2 regions of the Streptomyces speibonae genome follow, and region 1 is predicted to be linked to the other one. Evidence: predicted binding sites of a transcription regulator. Region 1 holds the regulator's gene; the other holds the start of a gene.
What was found. Region 1 encodes HspR, which represses chaperone genes until heat shock. Its sites were predicted from a motif close to TTGAGNNNNNNNNNCTCAA; they were not measured.
Positions count from the first base shown of each region.

Region 2: a site for HspR is predicted at 4,017-4,035, ahead of lon (endopeptidase La). Genes of this name have one in related genera too.

Region 1 is NZ_OZ480260.1:3,916,521-3,921,721, reverse strand. Features, by position in the region: gene grpE (nucleotide exchange factor GrpE) at 1-390, shown strand, start outside; gene dnaJ (molecular chaperone DnaJ) at 427-1,605, shown strand; gene AC5L3C_RS17610 (heat shock protein transcriptional repressor HspR) at 1,612-2,061, shown strand; gene AC5L3C_RS17605 (substrate-binding domain-containing protein) at 2,345-3,454, shown strand; gene AC5L3C_RS17600 (helix-turn-helix transcriptional regulator) at 3,775-4,806, shown strand; gene AC5L3C_RS17595 (helix-turn-helix transcriptional regulator) at 4,769-5,201, opposite strand, start outside.
Region 2 is NZ_OZ480260.1:2,674,741-2,679,941, reverse strand. Features, by position in the region: gene AC5L3C_RS11780 (multifunctional oxoglutarate decarboxylase/oxoglutarate dehydrogenase thiamine pyrophosphate-binding subunit/dihydrolipoyllysine-residue succinyltransferase subunit) at 1-950, opposite strand, end outside; gene AC5L3C_RS11775 (HAMP domain-containing sensor histidine kinase) at 1,242-2,354, opposite strand; gene AC5L3C_RS11770 (response regulator transcription factor) at 2,351-3,091, opposite strand; gene AC5L3C_RS11765 (spermine/spermidine synthase domain-containing protein) at 3,217-3,906, opposite strand; gene lon (endopeptidase La) at 4,058-5,201, shown strand, end outside.

The DNA of each region.
Region 1 (5,201 bases):
CTCCTGACCGAGCTGCTTCCCGTGCTCGACGACATCGGCCGGGCCCGTGAACACGGTGAACTGCTCGGCGGCTTCAAGTCCGTCGCGGAGTCGCTGGAGACCACGATGGCCAAGCTGGGCCTCCAGCAGTTCGGCAAGGAGGGCGAGCCCTTCGACCCGACGATCCACGAGGCCCTGATGCACAGCTACGCGCCGGACGTCACCGAGACGACGTGCGTGGCGATCCTGCAGCCCGGGTATCGCATCGGCGAGCGCACCATCCGCCCCGCGCGGGTGGCCGTCGCCGAACCGCAGCCGGGCGCGCAGACGGTCAAGCAGCCGGCCGAGGAGCCCGCCGAGGCGCAGGACGGATCGGAGAACAAGGAGAGCGGTGGCCCGGACGAGGGCTGACGCGGGAGTTGACGCAGGAAAGGAGGGACGTCGGGGATGAGCACGAAGGACTTCATCGAGAAGGACTACTACAAGGTCCTCGGCGTCCCCAAGGACGCCACCGAGGCCGAGATCAAGAAGGCGTACCGGAAGCTCGCCCGCGAGTACCACCCGGACGCCAACAAGGGCAACGCCAAGGCGGAGGAGCGGTTCAAGGAGATCTCCGAGGCGCACGACGTCCTCGGCGACCCCAAGAAGCGCAAGGAGTACGACGAGGCGCGCGCGCTCTTCGGCAACGGAGGATTCCGTCCGGGGCCGGGCGCGGGCGGCGGCTCCTTCAACTTCGACCTCGGTGACCTCTTCGGAGGCCAGCCCGGCGGCCAGGCGGGCGGCGGCTTCGGCGGCGGCCTGGGTGACGTCTTCGGGGGCCTGTTCAACCGCGGCGGCGCGGGAGGACCCACGCGGACCCAGCCGCGGCGCGGTCAGGACATCGAGTCCGAGGTGACGCTCAGCTTCACCGAGGCGATCGAGGGCGCGACCGTCCCGCTGCGGATGTCCTCGCAGGCGGCCTGCAAGGCCTGTTCGGGCACCGGCGACAAGAACGGCACACCGCGCGTGTGCCCGACCTGCGTCGGCACCGGACAGGTGGCGCGGGGCTCCGGCGGCGGCTTCTCGCTCACCGACCCGTGCCCCGACTGCAAGGGCCGCGGTCTGATCGCGGAGGACCCCTGCGAGGTCTGCAAGGGCAGCGGCCGGGCCAAGTCCTCGCGGACGATGCAGGTACGCATCCCCGCGGGCGTCAGCGACGGGCAGCGGATCCGGCTGCGCGGCAAGGGCGCGCCGGGCGAGCGCGGCGGACCGGCCGGCGACCTGTATGTCGTCGTGCACGTCGGCAGCCACCCGGTGTTCGGCCGCAAGGGCGACAACCTGACCGTCACGGTCCCGGTGACGTTCGCCGAGGCTGCCCTCGGCGGCGAGGTCCGGGTGCCGACGCTCGGGGGTCCGCCGGTCACGCTGAAGCTGCCGCCGGGCACGCCCAACGGCCGCACCATGCGGGCGCGGGGCAAGGGCGCGGTCCGCAAGGACGGCACGCGCGGTGATCTGCTGGTCACCGTCGAGGTGAGTGTTCCCAAGGACCTGTCGGGGAAGGCTCGTGACGCGCTGGAGGCGTATCGCGAGGCGACCGCGGACGAGGATCCGCGGGCGGAGCTGTTCCAGGCCGCGAAGGGAGCTTGATTGCAGATGGACGGCCGTCGACGTAATCCGTATGAACTGACTCAGGACACCCCGGTCTACGTCATCTCGGTGGCGGCCCAGCTCTCCGGCCTGCACCCGCAGACCCTGCGCCAGTACGACCGTCTGGGGCTGGTGTCCCCGGACCGTACGGCCGGCCGGGGCCGGCGCTACTCGGCCCGGGACATCGAACTGCTCCGTCAGGTGCAGCAGTTGTCGCAGACCGAGGGTATCAATCTGGCCGGAATCAAGCGCATCATCGAACTGGAGAACCAGGTCGCGGCCCTGCAAGCGCGGGTCGCGGAGCTGGAGGACGCGCTGGACGGTGCCGCGGCGACGATGCGTCAGCGCGAGGCCGCGGTGCACGCGTCGTACCGCCGGGACCTGGTGCCGTACCAGGAGGTGCAGCAGACCAGTGCGCTGGTGGTGTGGCGGCCGAAACGGCAGCAGACCGACTGACCGGCGCCTGACCTCGGAAAAGGGGCCCGGTGCCACGACGAACTCGTCGTGGCACCGGGCCCCTTCCCTTCTGTCCGGCCACATCTGTGACTATGGTATGGCTGCGTGTCCAGATGACCCACGCTGTGCCTTCGCGGGCCGCACACGAGTTCAGGGCACGGTGCTGTGTCCATCTCGTTAAGTGGTCGCCCTTGACTCCGACAGGGGCGAAAGCGTTGGCTTTCAGTCACATGGGTCGCAAAGCTGTGCCCACGTCCAAAACGCACCTGAAGGTAGCCCTCGCATGCGTCGTATCGCCATATCCGTGGCCGCCGCCTCGATGTCCGTCATGCTCGCTGCCGGCTGCGGTGTGCTCGACGCGGCGGAGAGCAGCGACGACGCGAGCCCGGCCAAGGGCGACTACATCACCGTGGGGCTGCTGCTCCCGGAGAAGACCAACACGCGGTACGAGCAGTTCGACTACCCCATCTTCAAGCGCAAGGTGGGCGAACTCACCAACAGCCAGGGCAAGGTCGAGTACGCCAACGCGGAGGCGGACGCCGACAAGCAGGAGAGCCAGCTGCAGCGGATGATCGACGACAAGGTCGACGTCATCGTGCTGGACGCGGTCGACGCCCACGCCATCGCGGGCGGGGTGAAGAAGGCCAAGGAGGCGGGCATCCCGGTCATCGCCTACGACCGGCTCGCCGAGGGCCCGATCGACGCGTACATCTCCTTCGACAACGAACTCGTCGGCGAGGTGCAGGCGCGCAGTCTACTGGAGGCGTTCGAAGGCGACCTCAGCGTCAGCGACAAGATCGTGATGATGAACGGCTCGTCGACCGACCCCAACGCCAAGCAGTTCAAGGCGGGCGCGCTCTCCGAGCTCAAGGGCAAGGTGACGGTCGCCAAGTCCTACGACACCAAGGACTGGAAGCCGGAGAACGCCCAGGCCAACATGGCCGAGGCGATCAACGCGATCGGCGTGGACGACATCAAGGCGGTCTACTCCGCCAACGACGGCATGGCGGGCGGCATCGTCAAGGCCCTGCGTGCGGCCGGCGTGACCGACCTGCCCCCGATCACCGGCCAGGACGCCGAACTCGCGGCGGTGCAGCGCATCATCACCGGCGAGCAGTACATGAGCGTGTACAAGTCGTACCCGGAGGAGGCCGAGAGCGCCGCGGAGATGGCGGTGGCGAGGGTCCAGGGCCGCGACATCCAGTTCGACGCCCTGACCCGTGACCGCGTGGACAGCCCCACCGAGAAGGACATCCCCGCCCAGCTCGTCCCCGTGGTCGCCCTGACCCAGGACAACATCAAGGAAACCGTCATCGCCGACGGCATCTACGAGCTCGGCGACATCTGCACGGCCGACTTCAAGTCCGCCTGCGAGGACATCAAGCTGAAGTAGCCCCCGCCCCACCTCCGGCCACCCTCCGGTCCCCGAACCGGCGGGTGGCTTTTTCACGCCGTTTCCCGCGCAGGTGACACATCCGTCAAGAACGGCCCGAATGGTCCCCGGACAACGCGGCGACATCGCTGCCAACGCCCATCTCGCCATCCCGGTGGGGTTCACAAAGCACGCTTTGCGTGGCATTCCGGGGCGGGTGCGGTGCGGAGTCACGTTGCGGGAGCGGGGACGGTCCGCGCATAGTTGCGCCTGCGGAAAGGGCTGGCGTTCCGAGGCGGGGCCGACCGACCGAGGAGCTGGAACCGGGGGTGGGATGGGCGATGGCCGGGCACGGGACGGACGGGCATCCACACGGTGCTGACCGACTGTGCGAGGCCGGGGATCGCGTGTATTCCCGGGCCGTACGGCGCGGACGGCTGCCGCGCCGGGAGGCGGAACCGGTGCCGTGCCTGCTGGAGCTGGCCCTGCTGCACCCGGACCCGGACGACATGGACTGGCTCGTGCCGACCGCTCCGCAGGAGGTCATGACCCGGCTGCTGCGCGGGATGTACGACGAGGTGAGCGCGAGTCAGCGCCGGGTCGGCTCGGCCGTGGCGGCGGTCGAGTGGTACGCCGGACTGGGCCGTCAGGTGCCCGCGGCGCCGTCGACGGCGGAGGGCCCGGCGATCCGGGTGCTGGACGGGCTCGCGCGGATCCAGGCGGCCATGGACGAGGCGACGCAGGCGTGCACGAGCGAGGTGCTCACCGTCCAGCCCGGCGGCATCCGGCGGGAGGCGGAGCTGTCGGAGGGCCTGCACCGGGCGATGGCGCTGCGCGGGCAGGGCGTGCGGATGCGGGACCTGTACACCCATGTCGCCCGGCACGGGCACGGGTTGCTCTCCTATCTGGAGCTGATGGGCGACGCGGTGGAGGCGCGCACGCTGGACGAGGTGATCGAGCGGCTGATCCTCTTCGACCGCACGGTCGCCTTCATCCCCGCGAACGCCGAGCGCACCATGGCGCTGGAGCTGCGCCACCCGGCGCTGGTGGAGTACCTGGGCACGGTCTTCGAGCGGTTGTGGCGGCTCGCCATCCCGCTGACCGCCCCGCTGCCCGACACCGGCATCGAGGGCATCTCGCACCGGGAGCAGTCCATCGCGGCGCTGCTCGCGGAGGGGCACCAGGACGCGGTGATCGCGGAGCGGCTGGGCATCAGCGTGCGGACGTGCCGGGCGCACATCGCCCGCCTGTCGGAGACGCTGGGGGCGGCGAGCCGTACGCAACTGGGCGTGCGGATCGCCCAGGCGGGCCTCGACGGCTCCCGCGACCCCACGGTCACTCTGACCGCTCGAGAATCCCGGACTGCCCGATGAGGTAACCGAGCTGGGCCCGGCTGTTGCTGCCGAGGGTGGCGGCGAGTTTGGCGATGTGGACGCGTGCGGTGCGGACGTTCATGCCGAGACGGTCGGCGATGACGGCGTCCGTGTGGCCTTCGACCAGCAGGCGGGCGATGGAGCGCTGGCGGAGGCTGATCCCGTCCGGTGAGGGCGGCTGGACGGCCTGGGGGTACATCGGGGTCGCCAGGTGCCACAGGCGGTCGAACGCGGTGATGAAGAAGGTGATCAGGGCGGGATGACGGACCTCGAGTGCGAGAGTGCGCTCGGCGTTCGCGGGGACGAAGGCCACTGTGCGGTCGAAGAGGATCAGCCGTTCGGTGACCTCGTCCAGGGTGCGCGCCTGGACGTCGCCCGACAGGAGTTCGTAGCGG
Region 2 (5,201 bases), 1.2 Mb from region 1:
TGGACGGTGCCCAGGCCGCCGGGGTTGGTCAGGGAGACCGTGACGCCGGTGAAGTCGTCCATCGTCAGCTTGTTGTCGCGAGCACGACGAACGATGTCCTCGTAGGCCTGCCAGAACTCGAAGAAGTTCAGCGTCTCGGCCTTCTTGATCGCCGCGACGACCAGCTGGCGGTCGCCGTTGGGCTTCACCAGGTCGATGGCCAGACCGAGGTTGACGTGCTCCGGCTTGACCAGGGTCGGCTTGCCGTCCACGCGGGCGAACGAGTGGTTCATCGACGGCATGGCCTTGATCGCCTGGACCATGGCGTAGCCGATGAGATGCGTGAAGGAGATCTTCCCGCCGCGCGCCCGCTTGAGGTGGTTGTTGATGACGATGCGGTTGTCGAACAGCAGCTTCACCGGGACCGCGCGCACGGACGTGGCCGTGGGCAGCTCCAGGGAGGCGTCCATGTTCTTCGCCACGGCGGCCGACGGGCCGCGCAGCGTCACCTGCTCGGGGCCGGTCTGCGCCTCACCCGCGGGCTCCGCCTTCGGCTTGGCCGGAGCGGCCTGCTTGGCGGCGGGAGCGGCGGCGGGCTTCGCGGCCGGCTGGGCGGCCTTCGCCGGAGCGGCGGCCGGGGCGGATGCCTGGGCCTGGGCCGGCTTCGCGGCGGGTGCCGGGGCAGTGGTGGCCCGCGGTGCCGCGGGAGCGGACGGCTGGGCCGCGGGGGTGGTGGTTCCCGCGGCCCCCGCGGCCGCGGAACCCGCCGGTGCCGAGGTCGCAGGCGCCCCCGGCTTGTAGTCGGCGAAGAAGTCCCACCAGGCTCGGTCCACCGAGTTCGGGTCCTGGAGGTACTGCTGGTAGATCTCGTCGACGAGCCATTCGTTGGCACCGAAGGCCGCAGCGGGGTTCTTGCCCGCTTGGTCGGTGTCGGTCGAGGTGCTCGAGTTACTGGGGGACTGTGGCGACACGGCGTCAACCGCCCTCTTCCGCTTCGCAAGATGATGGACAGCGGAAATAAAGGCTACGCCCCCCGACGCGAGAAGGTCAGGCCGGGCCGCTTCAACGTCGTGCAAGTCACATTGCCGCATGTGTTTCGGCGCGGGAAATGGCGGGAAACAACCGAGGTTCCGGTCCTTGCTGCGGCTTTCGGCATCACTAGGCCGGGGCCTGGCGCGCGGTTCGCGCGGGCCCGTGCCTGATCACACGTGTCCGTCAGTGCCGACACGTTTGGATCTTGCGGCTCCGCTTCGAACTTTACGTCAACTTGGTACGGATGGCGCTCCCGGAAGAGTGATCAGAATTCGGCAGCCCCGCTCGGATTCGGCCACGCCGATCCGGCCCCCGTGCAGCTCGACGGCCCAGCGGGCGATCGCCAGGCCGAGACCGGTGCCGCCGTCGCTGCCCGGTCCGTGCGGACGGTTGACGTTGCCGCGGTTGAACCGCTCGAAGACCCGCCGCCACTCCGTGCGCGGAATGCCGGGACCCTCGTCCAGCACCTCGAGCTCCAGTGAGTCCGGCTGGGCGCCGCGCCGCGCCCGCACCGTCACACGGCCGTGCGGCGGGCTGTGCTTGACCGCGTTGTCGATGAGGTTGGCGACGACCTGGTGGATGCGCTCGGGGTCGGCGTGCGCGGTGAGCTCCGGCGGCGACACGTCGAGGTGCAGATGCACGTCCGTCCGGGTGTGGCTGCCGGACCCGGAGGCCATGCCCGCGCGGGCCGAGGACAGCATGTTGGCCTCCTTGAGCACGCCGGACAGGTACGGCCACAGCTCGAACCGGCGCTTGCGCAGCGGCACGACCCCGTTGTCCAGGCGGGACAGGTCCAGCAGCGTCTCCACCAGGCGTCCGAGCCGCTCCGTCTGCCGCAGGGCCGTGCGCATCGTCTCGGGGTCGGCCTCGGTGACGCCGTCGACGATGTTCTCCAGCACCGCGCGCAGGCCCGCGATGGGGGTGCGCAGCTCGTGCGAGACGTTGGCCACCAGCTCCTTGCGCTGGAGGTCCTGGGCCTCCAGCTCGTCGGCCATGACGTTGATCGTCTGGGCCAGGTCGCCCAGCTCGTCCCGGCGGTTCTCGCGCACCCGGCGGGTGTAGTCGCCGTGCGAGATGGACCGTGCCACGGTGTTCATGTCGTCCAGCGGCGCGGTGAGCGAGTGCGCCACGAACTGGGTGATCAGCAGCGTGGCGATCATCGAGAAGACCGTGATGAAGCGCAGCTCCGTCTTGGTGTGCACCGCGATCACCGACAGTCCCGTGGTGATCAGCACCGAGACGACGACCAGCGCACCCAGCTTGGTCTTGATCGAGAACGGGCGTACGCCGCCCCAGGGCTGCGCGGACCCGGGGTCTCTGCGTCCGGCCGGCCCGTCGGTCATGGCGTCGGCGTCTCCAGGGCGTAGCCCACGCCGTGCACGGTGCGGATGCGCTCGGCGCCGATCTTCCGGCGCAGTGCCTTGATGTGGCTGTCGACGGTCCGGGTGCCGGAGGCGTCCGCCCAGTCCCAGACCTCGGCCAGCAACTGCTCCCGGGAGAGCACCGCGCGGGGCGTGTTCGCCAGGCACATCAGGAGGTCGAACTCGGTGGGCGTCAGGTGGACGTCCTCGCTGCGCACGCGCACCCTGCGCTGTGCGTGGTCGATCTCCAGCTCGCCGAGGCGCAGGATGCCGCTGCGCGGGGTGGTGGCGGCGAGCGCCGCGCGCTCCATGCGGCGCAGCAGCACATGCACGCGGGCCGCCAGCTCCCGCATGGAGAACGGCTTGGTCATGTAGTCGTCGGCGCCGACGCCGAGACCGACCAGCATGTCGGTCTCGTCGTCCCGCGCGGTGAGCATCAGCACGGGCACCGGCCGCTGGGCCTGCACGCGGCGGCAGACCTCCAGGCCGTCGAAGCCCGGCAGCATGATGTCGAGGATCAGCAGGTCGGGCTGCCAGGCCTCCGCCGTGTCGACCGCGGACGGGCCGTCGCTCGCCGTTTGCACCAGGAATCCCTCGGCGCGCAGGCGGGTCGCGATGGCGTCCACGATCGTCGCGTCGTCCTCGACCACCAGAACGCGGCGCTGCGCGCCGGGGGTGGTCGTCGCCGTGCCGTTGTGGGAGGTGTGTGTCTGCTCCATCGCCCGCCCCTGAGGTGTGCTTTATCCGGAATCCGTGGGGTGATCCGTCGTCTGCGCATCACTGCGATTGACGCTTGAATGATCGGCGTCAGGGCAGCAGCGTACGGGGATTCACTGTGGCTTTGCTATCCAGGGCGGACACCGATGTGCACGGCGTCCGGAACGCCCCGGGCAACGGGGATCTCTTCGGTACGCACCTGTCGGAACCCGGCATTCCGCAAGGTTCCCTCGAATTCCGGGGAGGGCTTGGCGGACCAGACGGCGAGTACTCCGCGCGGTTTCAACACCCGTGCGCAGGCCGCCAGTCCGGCCGGTGAATAGAGCCCCTCATTGCCCTCGGTGACGGTCCAGTCGGGCCCGTTGTCGATGTCGAGGCACAGCGCGTCGAACGTGTCGGAAGTCTCATGGAGGTAACGGAGCAGGTCCGCCTCGACGATCTCCGCGCGGGGGTCGGCCAGGGCCGTCGCGGAGAGGTGGGCCAGCGGCCCCGCGCGGTGCCACTCGATGACGGCCGGCTCGCGCTCCACCACCGTGATCCGCCCCCAGCGCGCCTGGCCGGCGGCGTGTGCGAGCGAGAAGCCGACCCCGAGACCGCCGATCAGGACGTGCGGGTCCGCCGTGCCCGCGTCGAGGGCGGTGAGCGCCGCGTCCACGAGCAGCCGCTCCGAACGCCCGTCGGAGGTGTCCATCAGGAAGCAGCCGTTGGCGATGATCTGCAGCAGTCCGCCGTGCCTGCGCAGTACGACCTCGCCGTACGGTCCCTCGCGGCGGTCCAGGACTTCGGGGGCTTCGGGAATGTCGGACGGGGTGGGCATGCGTTCATCCTGACAGCCGGGTTTTCCCGCCGTTCACGGCCTCCCGCGGTACGAGGCGGTGATCGCTCAGAGCGAACGCCGGCCCGGGAACATTCGGCGGCTCCCCTTCATTGAGTCGACATAGCTCAACTTGACTGCCGAAGGGGAGATCATGGCTGCTGAGTCCACACCGCTCGCCCTGCCCGTGCTGCCACTCGACGACGAGGTCGTGCTGCCCGGGATGGTGGTTCCGCTGGACCTGAGCGATTCCGAGGTACGCGCCGCCGTGGAGGCCGCCCAGGCCGCCGCCCGCGCCGAGCCCGGCAAGCCCCGGGTGCTCCTGGTGCCACGCGTCGACGGGACCTACGCCGGCATCGGCGTGCTGGGCACGGTCGAGCAGGTCGGCAGGCTGGCCGACGGTGACCCGGGCGCCCTGATCCGCGGCCGTGGCCGCGTGCGCATCGGCGCCGGGACCACCGGGCCGGGCGCGGCTCTGTGGGTGGAGGGCACCCGCATCGACGAGAACGTGCCCGAGCCGCTGCCGGGGCACGTGAGCGAGCTCGTCAAGGAGTACAAGGCGCTCGCCACCGCCTGGCTGCGCAAGCGTGGCGCCTGGCAGGTCGTCGACCGGGTCCAGGCCATCGACGACGTCTCCGCGCTCGCCGACAACTCCGGCTACTCGCCCTTCCTCGGCACCGAGCAGAAGGTCGCCCTGCTGGAGACCACCGACCCGGTCGCCCGGCTCAGGCTCGCCACGCAGCAGCTGCGCGACCACCTCGCCGAGCAGGACGTCGCCGAGACCATCGCCAAGGACGTCCAGGAGGGCGTCGACAAGCAGCAGCGCGAGTTCCTGCTCCGCCGTCAGCTGGAGGCCGTCCGCAAGGAGCTGCGCGAGCTGAACGGCGAGCAGGACGGCGAGGAGTCCGACGACTACCGTGCCCGCGTCGAGGCCGCCGACCTGCCCGAGAAGGTCCGCGAGGCCGCCCTCAAGGAGGTCGACAAGCTGGAGCGCTCCTCCGACCAGTCACCGGAGGGTTCCTGGATCCGCACCTGGCTCGACACGGTCCTGGAGATGCCGTGGAGCGAGCGCACCGAGGACGCCTACGACATCCAGGGCGCCCAGGCCGTCCTGGACGCCGAGCACGCGGGGCTGCAGGACGTGAAGGAGCGCATCACCGAGTACCTGGCGGTGCGCAAGCGGCGCAGCGACCGGGGCCTCGGCGTCGTCGGCGGCCGGCGCGGGGGCGCCGTCCTGGCCCTCGTGGGCCCGCCCGGCGTCGGCAAGACCAGCCTCGGCGAGTCCGTCGCCCACGCGA